Regions from separate parts of the Paenibacillus sp. J22P90 genome, predicted to be linked through region 3. Evidence: riboswitches for the same ligand, from Rfam matches in the RefSeq annotation. Region 3 holds a riboswitch; each other region holds the start of a gene.
What was found. A riboswitch is a leader RNA that binds a small molecule or an ion and turns the genes downstream of it on or off. The one in region 3 is predicted to bind thiamine pyrophosphate.
Positions count from the first base shown of each region.

Region 1: another riboswitch for thiamine pyrophosphate. It lies ahead of AC58UX_RS24785 (ECF transporter S component); the one in region 3 lies ahead of AC58UX_RS12200 (thiamine phosphate synthase).
Region 2: another riboswitch for thiamine pyrophosphate. It lies ahead of AC58UX_RS16445 (ABC transporter substrate-binding protein); the one in region 3 lies ahead of AC58UX_RS12200 (thiamine phosphate synthase).

Region 1 covers NZ_JCAUAY010000008.1:215,529-218,804, forward strand. The annotation lists gene AC58UX_RS24780 (ABC transporter ATP-binding protein) at 1-881, opposite strand, end outside; gene AC58UX_RS24785 (ECF transporter S component) at 886-1,482, opposite strand; TPP riboswitch at 1,622-1,732, opposite strand; gene AC58UX_RS24790 (methyl-accepting chemotaxis protein) at 1,804-3,249, opposite strand.
Region 2 covers NZ_JCAUAY010000004.1:458,362-461,637, reverse strand. The annotation lists gene AC58UX_RS16460 (DUF3369 domain-containing protein) at 1-214, shown strand, start outside; gene AC58UX_RS16455 (hypothetical protein) at 292-432, shown strand; gene AC58UX_RS16450 (patatin-like phospholipase family protein) at 707-1,558, shown strand; TPP riboswitch at 1,606-1,716, shown strand; gene AC58UX_RS16445 (ABC transporter substrate-binding protein) at 1,823-2,839, shown strand; gene AC58UX_RS16440 (thiamine-binding protein) at 2,868-3,158, shown strand; gene AC58UX_RS16435 (ABC transporter permease) at 3,158-3,276, shown strand, end outside.
Region 3 covers NZ_JCAUAY010000003.1:421,363-424,638, forward strand. The annotation lists gene thiO (glycine oxidase ThiO) at 1-759, opposite strand, end outside; gene AC58UX_RS12200 (thiamine phosphate synthase) at 760-1,380, opposite strand; TPP riboswitch at 1,494-1,592, opposite strand; gene hflK (FtsH protease activity modulator HflK) at 1,722-2,732, shown strand; gene hflC (protease modulator HflC) at 2,729-3,276, shown strand, end outside.

The DNA.
Region 1 (3,276 bases), on a different contig from region 3:
ACAACGGTGATCCAGTCTCCTGGATATACGCTAAAGTTATCCACAGAGGTCCTTATCTGTCCGCCACGAAGTCCGACGAAATCTCGGAAGACCATGACGGGATCAATGTTTTGCGGTGGCACGGCCATGACCCTAGCTCCCTGCTCCCTCGCATAATCCTCCCAAACCTCGGGATACCAAATGCCGTATTCCTTCATTTGCTCTTTATACTTCTGAAAAGTAGCTAACGGCGGCCCATCCGCCAGAACCCCACCCTCAGGTGTCAAAATGATTAACCGATCCAGTAGATCCAGCATACCACTGATTTTATGTTCCACGATCACTAATGTTTTGTCCCCGCTAATGGTCCGAATCGTGTCCCACACTTGCTTCGTGCCCTCTTCATCCAGCAGCGCCGTGGGCTCGTCGAGAAAGAGCACCTCTGGCTCCAACGCCAGTACACTGGCAATCGCTAGACGCTGTTTCATCCCTTGCGACAACGAACTAATCAGAGTATGAACATCAGGCACTTGCAACCCGACCAAATCTAAGTAATGTCGGATGCGCGCAGGCATCTCTTCCCGCGGCACTTGCTGATTTTCCAACACGAATGCGATCTCTTCGTCGATATAGGGCATACAGAACTGCGTATCCGGGTCCTGAAATACATAGCCCCACCGGCTGGGTCTGCAAATCTCGTCTGCTTTGAGCGGAAGCTCGATCATGTCAGGCACGATGCCGCTTAATACTTGAAGCAGTGTCGATTTCCCGCAGCCGCTAGGTCCCAGCAACAGCACCTTCTCGCCTGGCTCGATGGAAAAGGAAACCCCCTGAAAAATCAGGGGGGCGTCATCGCCAGGATATTTTAACCTTAGATTCGTCACGCCCATTCCTTCGCTCATCTTGTTACCCCAGTACGTCGTAGTCTTTTTTGGACACCGGACGAATCAAATTCAGCACACCTGTGCGAGACAAAGCACTCGTTAAGTAGTACGCGAACACTCCAGCGATCAACGCGCTGCCTAGAAGACGCAAGACAATAAATAAGACGTAGTTCCAGAAAGCAAGCTGTTCAATATACCCGTAATACGTATCTACGAAGATCGACATAACCGCTGATGCAAAGGCTGCGAGAATCGTTACCCCTACATTAAAGCGACGATAGCGGAATGCGGCAAATACCAGCTCCGCGCCCAGCCCTTGAAGCAACCCAAACACGAGCGTGCCTACTCCCCAATGCCCGCCATACAGCGCCTCAATCGTTGCTGCCGCCAATTCGGCTAACAGGGCAACCCCAGGCTTGCGGATCACGAGGAAAGCGAAGGTTGCCGCCATGAACCACATCCCGTAGCTGAGCTGCTCCGCATGCAATCCAAGCGGTTTCATCAGATCATAGATCGGTCCCCAAACTCGATAAACCACACCGAACACCGCCGAAATCACAATCGTGATCAAAATATCGGTCAGCTTCAACCCTTGTTTACTTGCTTCCTTTTGCGCCATCTTCTACTCGACTCCTTTTCTCAAATCCATATTTGTCAATGAGATAGGCGAACACGCCAACCTTGGATACATCGCTCCATTTGTCCCATCAGGACAAAAAAAGCCCACCGGATTAACGGCAGGCTTGAACATTCGTGCATGAAAAAAGCACTTAAGGTCTCTACGCTGGCATTATCCAGATCAGATTAACGGTCAGTGGCATAGGGCCACTATCTCAGCCTGACTTCATCAAGCACCCGTGTTGCTATTCATTTGGCTTAACTGTAGCGGATTAACCGCTTTTTGGCAATCCTTTTTTTCCCATGGCGGCTCAAGCGACGCTTACTTCTCAATCAAATGCTTCAGATCCTGCGTTAATCCGTTTAATTGGCGGATGCTGTCCACAATATCCTGAACGCGATGCTGCTGCACTTCAGCGCTAGCCAGCACTTCCTCGACGGAAGCTGCCGACTCCTCTGTGATCGCTGCAACCGACGTCATCTCTTCAGCTACACGCTGGGAGGAGATTTGCAATTGTTGATTCATGCGCTGCAGATGCGCTGCTTGCTCCATGACTTCGGCTGTATTCGTGTTGATAACCTCGAACAATTGGTTCACGCTATCTGTTGATTTTTTGCCGGATTCTACAGCTGTAATCCCCACCGCAACCTTCTCAACGGCTGTCACGACCTTCGCCTGGATCGAGCCTAGAATTTCCGAAATATCAGTCGAAGCGATGTGCGCGTTTTGCGCTAGCTTGCGGATTTCGTTCGCCACAACGGAGAAACCTTTCCCATGCTCGCCTGCACGAGCAGCTTCAATCGAAGCATTCAGCGACAATAAATTCGTCTGATTCGCGATCTCGGCAATCGTGGAAACAATGTTCCCAATTTTCACGTTCTCTTCGTTTACTTCATTCATAATAACGGAAGTCTCGGTGACGATAACGGTAATATCATTGATTTTGAGTGACAAATCATCCATTTGGGTCTTGCCTTCATTCGTCATTCTCGCTGTATCACGTGATCTGCTGCTCATCGTATCTGAGGCCGCCGTGGTCTGTTCAACCGTTTCGTTCACATTCTGAATAGCTGTCGTTATATCGTTAATACTGGACGCTTGCGATTCAATACCAATCGTAATTTCCTGAAAAGCAGCAACCACTTCCTCTGTAATTCGGCCTGTCACAGCGGCATTCTCTTGCAAATGACTACTGGATGTACCCAGTACTTCGGTTGTCGTGCGTACGCCTGCTAACACTTCATCTGTTTTCATCCGAGACAGCTCAGAATCTTTCGCACTTTTGGCAACGTTCGTAAACATTCTTGTGCCGATTTGGCTTTGTCCAATGAGCGTCATGATGGTTAGCAAATAAAAAGCATTAACCCCAATCGTATCCACCTGCGGCGTTAGCGTCGTAATGAAATAATTCATGATAATAAGGCCTATCGCACCATTCAGCACTAGCGGTTTATAATCCATATATAACGAAATTAGCGCCAGACTTAGGTACAAAATAAATACACCAATTAGCGACGTCGTATTCGTCATAAAAAAATAGGAAATCGCACTAAGTCCGACCGCAATAACATATTTAATATAGGGAATGGCCAGCTTTTTCCATGTTAAAATCGTACATACAAGGGCAATCGGTACACCGACCGAGAAAAGTGTTACCATCGTGGATACGGATGTATACGCAGCCGCGATTCCCAGTGCAAGACACGCCCATAAAAGCTTAACCATTAAGCTGTTTCTTCTGTTCAATTCGAGCAGATGCTCAGACATTACTATTCCTCCTAATTGCCTTTTGCA
Region 2 (3,276 bases), on a different contig from region 3:
CATCCATCTATACGGCCGGATAACGGCTTTAGCAGACGTATTTGATGCTTTGTGCAGCGATCGGGTCTATAAGAAAGCATGGGAATTAGATCGTGTGCTGGATTTATTGAGATCTGAACGCGGTAAACATTTTGACCCGGTTATTGTGGATCTGTTTCTAAGCAATTTAGATGAATTTATGGTCATCAAAGAGTTGTATAAAGAAAATCGTTAATCACCTTAAGGATTTCTGAGGGCATAAGATCAGGATCACCTTCTCATACTACGGTTGAGATGATGGAGGTGAAAGTAATGCCAAAAGTTAATCGACCTGATAAGAAAAATAATCAACAAAATGCCGCTCACTTCACGGAGGAAGCACAAACGCTAAAGGCACAGAACGCGGCCGAATTTCCACCAAGCCTTAATAACATTAGTAAAAACAAATCTTAATTTTACCAAATGCTTACTAAACCCTTGTTCCTTCTCTGGAACGAGGGTTTTTGGCATTCTATGTAAGTGTCAAAGCGTTCGGATGGAAAAGTTGACGTACACGTTAAATTTCGGCAAAATAAAGGTTGAACTGGGATTTCCCTCAATTAGTCTTGGAAAGCAGGATGAATTCTACGTCTTTGTCTCATTTTCGAAGAAACAAAGCCATTTATTTTAATTTACAATTCCTGTATGCTAAAAAGGGGCTTGAGATAGACAGAAAGAAGGTGTCACCATGGAAGGCATTGGACTCGTACTGGAAGGCGGAGGTATGCGAGGCGTATACACCGCAGGAGTCTTGGAATACTTTATGGAAAATAATTTATATTTCCCTTATGTGGTTGGTGTTTCGGCGGGGGCATGTAATGCCGTTTCATATATTTCTAAACAACCTGGGCGGAATAAGAAAGTGACGATCGACTATGTCGCGGATCACCGTTATTTAAGCTATCGAAACTTATTGCGCAGTAAAAGCATATTTGGTATGGATTTTATTTTTAATGAGATCCCGAATCGATTAGTGCCTTTTGATTATGATACGTTTTATGCTTCTTCCCAACAATTTGCGATAGGAACGACGGACGCACATACAGGGGAGCCGATTTATTATACGAAGCATGAGCTGCAGCTGCAAACGATGCCGATCGTACAAGCTTCCAGTTCATTGCCTTTTGTAGCTACACCGATTCATTTTGATGGCAGAACATTATTTGATGGCGGATTGGTGGATCCGATCCCTGTTCAAAAATCGGTCGCTGACGGCAATAAAAAACATATTATTGTCTTAACGAAGGAGCTTGGCTACCGCAAACGGCCATTTAAGCAGCGCTGGTTAGCGAAAAGCTTTTATCCGAAATACAACGGTTTAGTGGATGTGCTTGTCAATCGAAGTGAGATTTATAACAGCACGTTAGAAACGATTGAACGGATGGAAGCAGATGGCAGTGCGCTCATTATCCGACCTTCAACCAAAGTGGAAGTAGGACGGATGGAGAAGGACCCGCGCAAGCTTGAGAAATTGTTTGAGCTTGGCTATGAAGATGCGAAGAAGCTTGGGCAGAAGTTAAAGGAATGGTTACTTCGTTAAAGGTTTGCTTTTTGTCGAAACTTGCGGTATCTTAGAAATTAACCAAATAAAGAACCCACGGGAGCTTGAGATGTCAGGCTGAGATTGTGACCGTCATTGTCACTAACCGTTAATCTGATCTGGGTAATGCCAGCGTAGAGACTCTTATAAATGCACATCCAGCGATAATTTCGCTTGGAAATATCATTTTCTACACATGGCGCTCCCGGATAACGGGGGCTTTTTCTTATGGTTACATAGAGAAAGAGGAGAGGGAAATCAGCAATGAAATGGAATAAAATCGCACCACTCGTACTTGTCAGCTTGACCGTTTTCATGGCGGGCTGCGGCAACAATGCAACGAAGTCCGCACAACCGACAGATGGGGCTAAAAAGCTAACCGATGTGAAGGTTGTTCTAGACTGGACGCCGAATACCAATCATACAGGACTGTATGTGGCGAAGGATCAAGGTTTTTTTGAGCAAGAAGGTTTGAACGTTCAGATTATAGCGCCAGGTGAAGGCGGAGCGGATACGATGATCGCCTCTGGAGCGGCTGAGTTTGGTGTGAGCTATCAAGAAAGTATTACGCAAGGCCGGGTTCAAGGAGTGCCATTAGTTTCGATTGCAGCAGTTATTCAACATAATACATCAGGCTTTGCTTCACCGGTTGCGAAGAACATCAAAACTCCGAAGGATTTTGAGAACAAATCATACGGCGGCTGGGGAGCTCCTTCTGAGAGTGCCATGATCGATTCGTTGATGCAATCCGAGAAAGCAGATCCGAAGAAAGTGAAAATGGTGAATATCGGCGACGCGGACTATTTTACTGCAGTCAAACGCGATATTGATTTTGCTTGGATTTACTACGCTTGGACAGGTGTTGACGCAGAACTTCGCGGTGAGCCGCTCAACATGATTTATTTAAACAAGTATTCGGATAAACTGGATTATTATACACCGGTTCTGGCGACAAATGAGAAGATGATCTCTTCGAAGCCAGAAATAGTTAAGGCATTCGTAGCTGCGGCGTCGAAAGGCTATCAATATGCGATATCCAAGCCAGAAGATGCGGCTAACATTTTGATCAAAGCTGTTCCTGATCTAGATCCTAAGCTAGTCGTCGCTAGTCAAAAATGGTTAAGCCCACGCTATCAGGATGATGCAGCACGCTGGGGCGAGCAAAAGAAATCCGTGTGGGAAAACTACGCAACCTGGATGCTTGATCACAAGCTTTTAGAGAAAAAGCTGGATGTGGATGCGGCATTTACGAACTCATTTTTACCGGGAAGCACGAAATAATCAAATAGGCTAAAAGAGGAGAATTCCAATGGCTAATGCGCTTGTCAGTATTCAAATCATTCCCAAAACGGTGAATGGGGAAGACGTAATTCCTTACGTAGACCGTGCAATTGAAGTGATCGCGAAGTCTGGTGTCAAATATTTCGTGTCCCCGCTGGAAACGACAATGGAAGGCGAGCTGGATCAGCTTTTATTGATTATCCAAGATATGAATACCGCGATGATCGATATGGGAAGTCCGAACGTCATCTCGCAAGTGAAAATCTACTTCAATCCGTCAGGCGCTTCGATGGACAAGTTGACGGAGAAATACAGATAATGAACATCCATCGCTGGATCAAAGCAGGATGGCCGCCACTCGTGGTAGTCATCCTTCTGTTGTTTATTTGGCAGTTTGCGGTTACATGGGGAGGAACGGCCGATTGGCTGCTTCCGAG
Region 3 (3,276 bases):
ATAGCACCCTGGCGAGAACAGGGTTTTCTTCAATACAGGCTTCGGCGTCCTCACGGAGAAGCACTCGCCTTTCACCGGATACATCGGCAAGTCGATGCCGATGCCAGCCAGCAGCTGACCGCTCCACGTGCCTGCGGCAACGACGACGTGGTCGCTGTAGAGCGGACCGGCGGCCGTCTGCACGCCGATGACGCGCTCCTTCGCGGTCAGCAGCCCTTGCACCTGGGCGAACGGTTGCACCTTCGCCCCCAGCACTTGCGCTGCCTGCGCGAAGGCCGCCGCCAGCAAAGGCGCATCCACCTGCCCATCACCCGGCAGGTACAACGCTCCGCGCGTAGCTCCGCTCAGCGCGGGCTCTATGGCCGTGGCTTCAGCGGCGCTGAGCCACTGGGCCTGCTCGCCTGCGGCGCGCTGGAGCTTCTCCCGCGCGCGCAGCTCTTCCTCTTGAACGTCGCTGAGCGCGACGTTCAGCAGCCCCTCACGGACGAGACCGATGTCGATGCCCGTGAGTTCTCGCAGTTCCCCGCTTAGCTCGGGGAACATAGATCTACTCAATCGCGCCCACTGAAACAGGGCGCCGGTGTCTTCCATCTCAGACTGCGCGCCGAGCATGCCCGCTGCCGCAGCTGAGGCTTCCGTACTCAGCTGGCTTCGTTCAAGCAGCGTGACGGATTGCCCTCTTTTAGCCAAGTAATAGGCAATCGAAGTACCGATAACACCGCCGCCAACGATGATGACTTCTGATCTTGCTGCTGACATTTAACTCACCTCTATCTGCCGAAGCTCATTGTAATAGGCCTGAACGGCTCCGAGAGGATCCGCTGCTTCCCATATTCCGCTCATCACTGCGACGCCAGCTGCTCCGGTATCCAGTACAGACCTAACTCTCGCAGGCGTCATGCCACCAATCGCAATCACTGGAATGTTAACGTGATTAACTAAATCCCGTAATTGTTCTAAGCCTCTGGGAGGCGCTCCCTGCTTCGAGTTTGTCGCAAAAATATGACCGAACATGACATAGTCGGCGCCCTCTTTTTCCCGACATTTTGCCTCATCTGCCTGATGAACAGAAACGCCGATGCGCCCAATCCCCCGGCATAGCTCATCCTGAATTACTAGCGCTGGCGTCGAGCCTGGCAGCTGCAGCCCGCCGGTTTGTAAGGCTAGCGCAATGGAAGGAAAACCGTTGACATACAAGCTTTTAGCTGGAATCCCTTGCTCCAACAAGTACTGCACACCGATAAACACTTCGTCCAAGGACTTCGTTTTCTCGCGAATATGAATGGCCGTGACATACGGATGAATCTGTGCCGCAACCTTTGCTATCTCTGACCATGTAAGCTTCCCACCCGATATGACATGCAGCTCTTTCTCTAACATCGAAGGATGATCGACTCCTCTCTACCTGACGTTGCCCTTGAAACACAAAAAAACCACTTTCCTCCAGAAAGTGGTTGTAGGCTGCCGCATCATAAACAGATATTAAATCGGCTCCAAAGCTCGTTCCACTTTCCTCCGCTGGCATAAACCAGATCAGGTTCAAAGGGTTCAGTCTACACTGTCTCAGCCTCTCGGCGCCCCTAGGGATTCATTCGTATGCAATTACTCAATATCATAGCATGACAGTCAACTCTTGGAAATAAGTATTTTCCTGCTGAAACCATTTCCAAAACTTCCCGTATAGCATATCAGTCTATCTTATAATTGAAGGGGTGTTTTCCGTGGAACCATTTGTACTGCCAGAACCCGATCGACGAAGACCTTCCTCTCTTCCTCCTGGTTTAGTAACCAAAATCATTATCGGCCTCATTATCGTTCTTGTCCTCATCTTTGGTAAGTCCACCTTCTACACCGTGCAGGAGCATGAGAAAGCAGCCATTCTAACACTCGGCAAATACACAACTGAAAAAGAAGCCGGGCTGCACTTTAAACTCCCTTTTCCAATTCAACAAGTCATTGTTCTTCCTGCTAAAAAGACACAGCGTATCCAAATCGGCTTCCGTGAGGCCAATGGTAAAATCACTCCCGTCGAAGAAGAAGCAATGATGATTACGGGGGATGAAAACATTTTATCCGCTGATGCCGTTGTGGAATGGAATATCAGTGACATGCGCAACTACTTGTACAACATTGATAATGCCGAATTGTTTCTTCGCAACTCCGCGAGTGCAGCAATTCGTTCAGTAATCGGCGCTACAGCGCTCGACTTTGCCATCACAGAAGGAAAAACGGAGGTCCAAGGCAAGGTCAAAGAGCGATTGATTGAAATGCAGACGAAATATCAAACTGGTATCCATATCGTCGATTTGAAGTTCCAAGATATCGAGCCGCCAGCTGGCGATGTGCAGAATGCTTTTAAAGACGTTACGAATGCTCGCGAAGAGAAGAACACGAAGATTAACGTAGCGACGAAATACGAAAATGATATCCTTCCTCGGGAGCGCGGTAACGCTCAGGCACTTCTTGAGAATGCGGAAGCTCAGAAGAAATCACGGATTTTGAATGCGCAGGGGGATGTTGCGAAATTTAACGCCCTTTATGCGGAGTACGCCAATAATAAATCCGTCACAGAGAGCAGGCTTATCATCGAGACGTTAGAAAAAATATTGCCGAACGCGAAAATTTTCATCAGCGACAGCACCGGCGAAACGGTTAAATATTTACCGATCAATGAACTGCTGCGCACACCTGCTGCTGCAACGGGCACGACGCAAGGAGGGGCTGCGAAATGAGTATGCAACGTAAATGGATTTTCAGATCCATCCTTGGGGTAGTTCTCTTGTTTTTCTTCCTGATCTCCATCTTTATTGTAAAAGAAGGTCAATACCGCGTCGTGCTCAAATTCGGTGAGGCCGTTCGGATCCAAACCGAGCCTGGCATTCATTTTAAAATACCTTTCATCGAATCCGTACGCACGCTTCCTAAATACCAGATGGTGTATGACAGCAAGCCTACTTCTATCCTTACGAAAGATAAAAAGCCGATCGAAGTCGACAACTATACGGTATGGCGGATCGACGACGCGCAGCAATTCCTGCGTACGATTCAATCGATCACAGGCGGGGAAGAGCGGATTGATGCCGCTGTGTACAACACCGTTAGGCGGAAATTATCGGAAATCAATTACAGTGATATCATTAGCGAAAATACGCAGCGTGGTAATCTGAACGATGAAATTACGAAGGAAGTTTCGGAGTTGATGGAGCGCGATAACTACGGTATTCAAATCGTCGATGTGCGCATCAAGCGCACGGATCTGCCGGATTCCAACAAGCA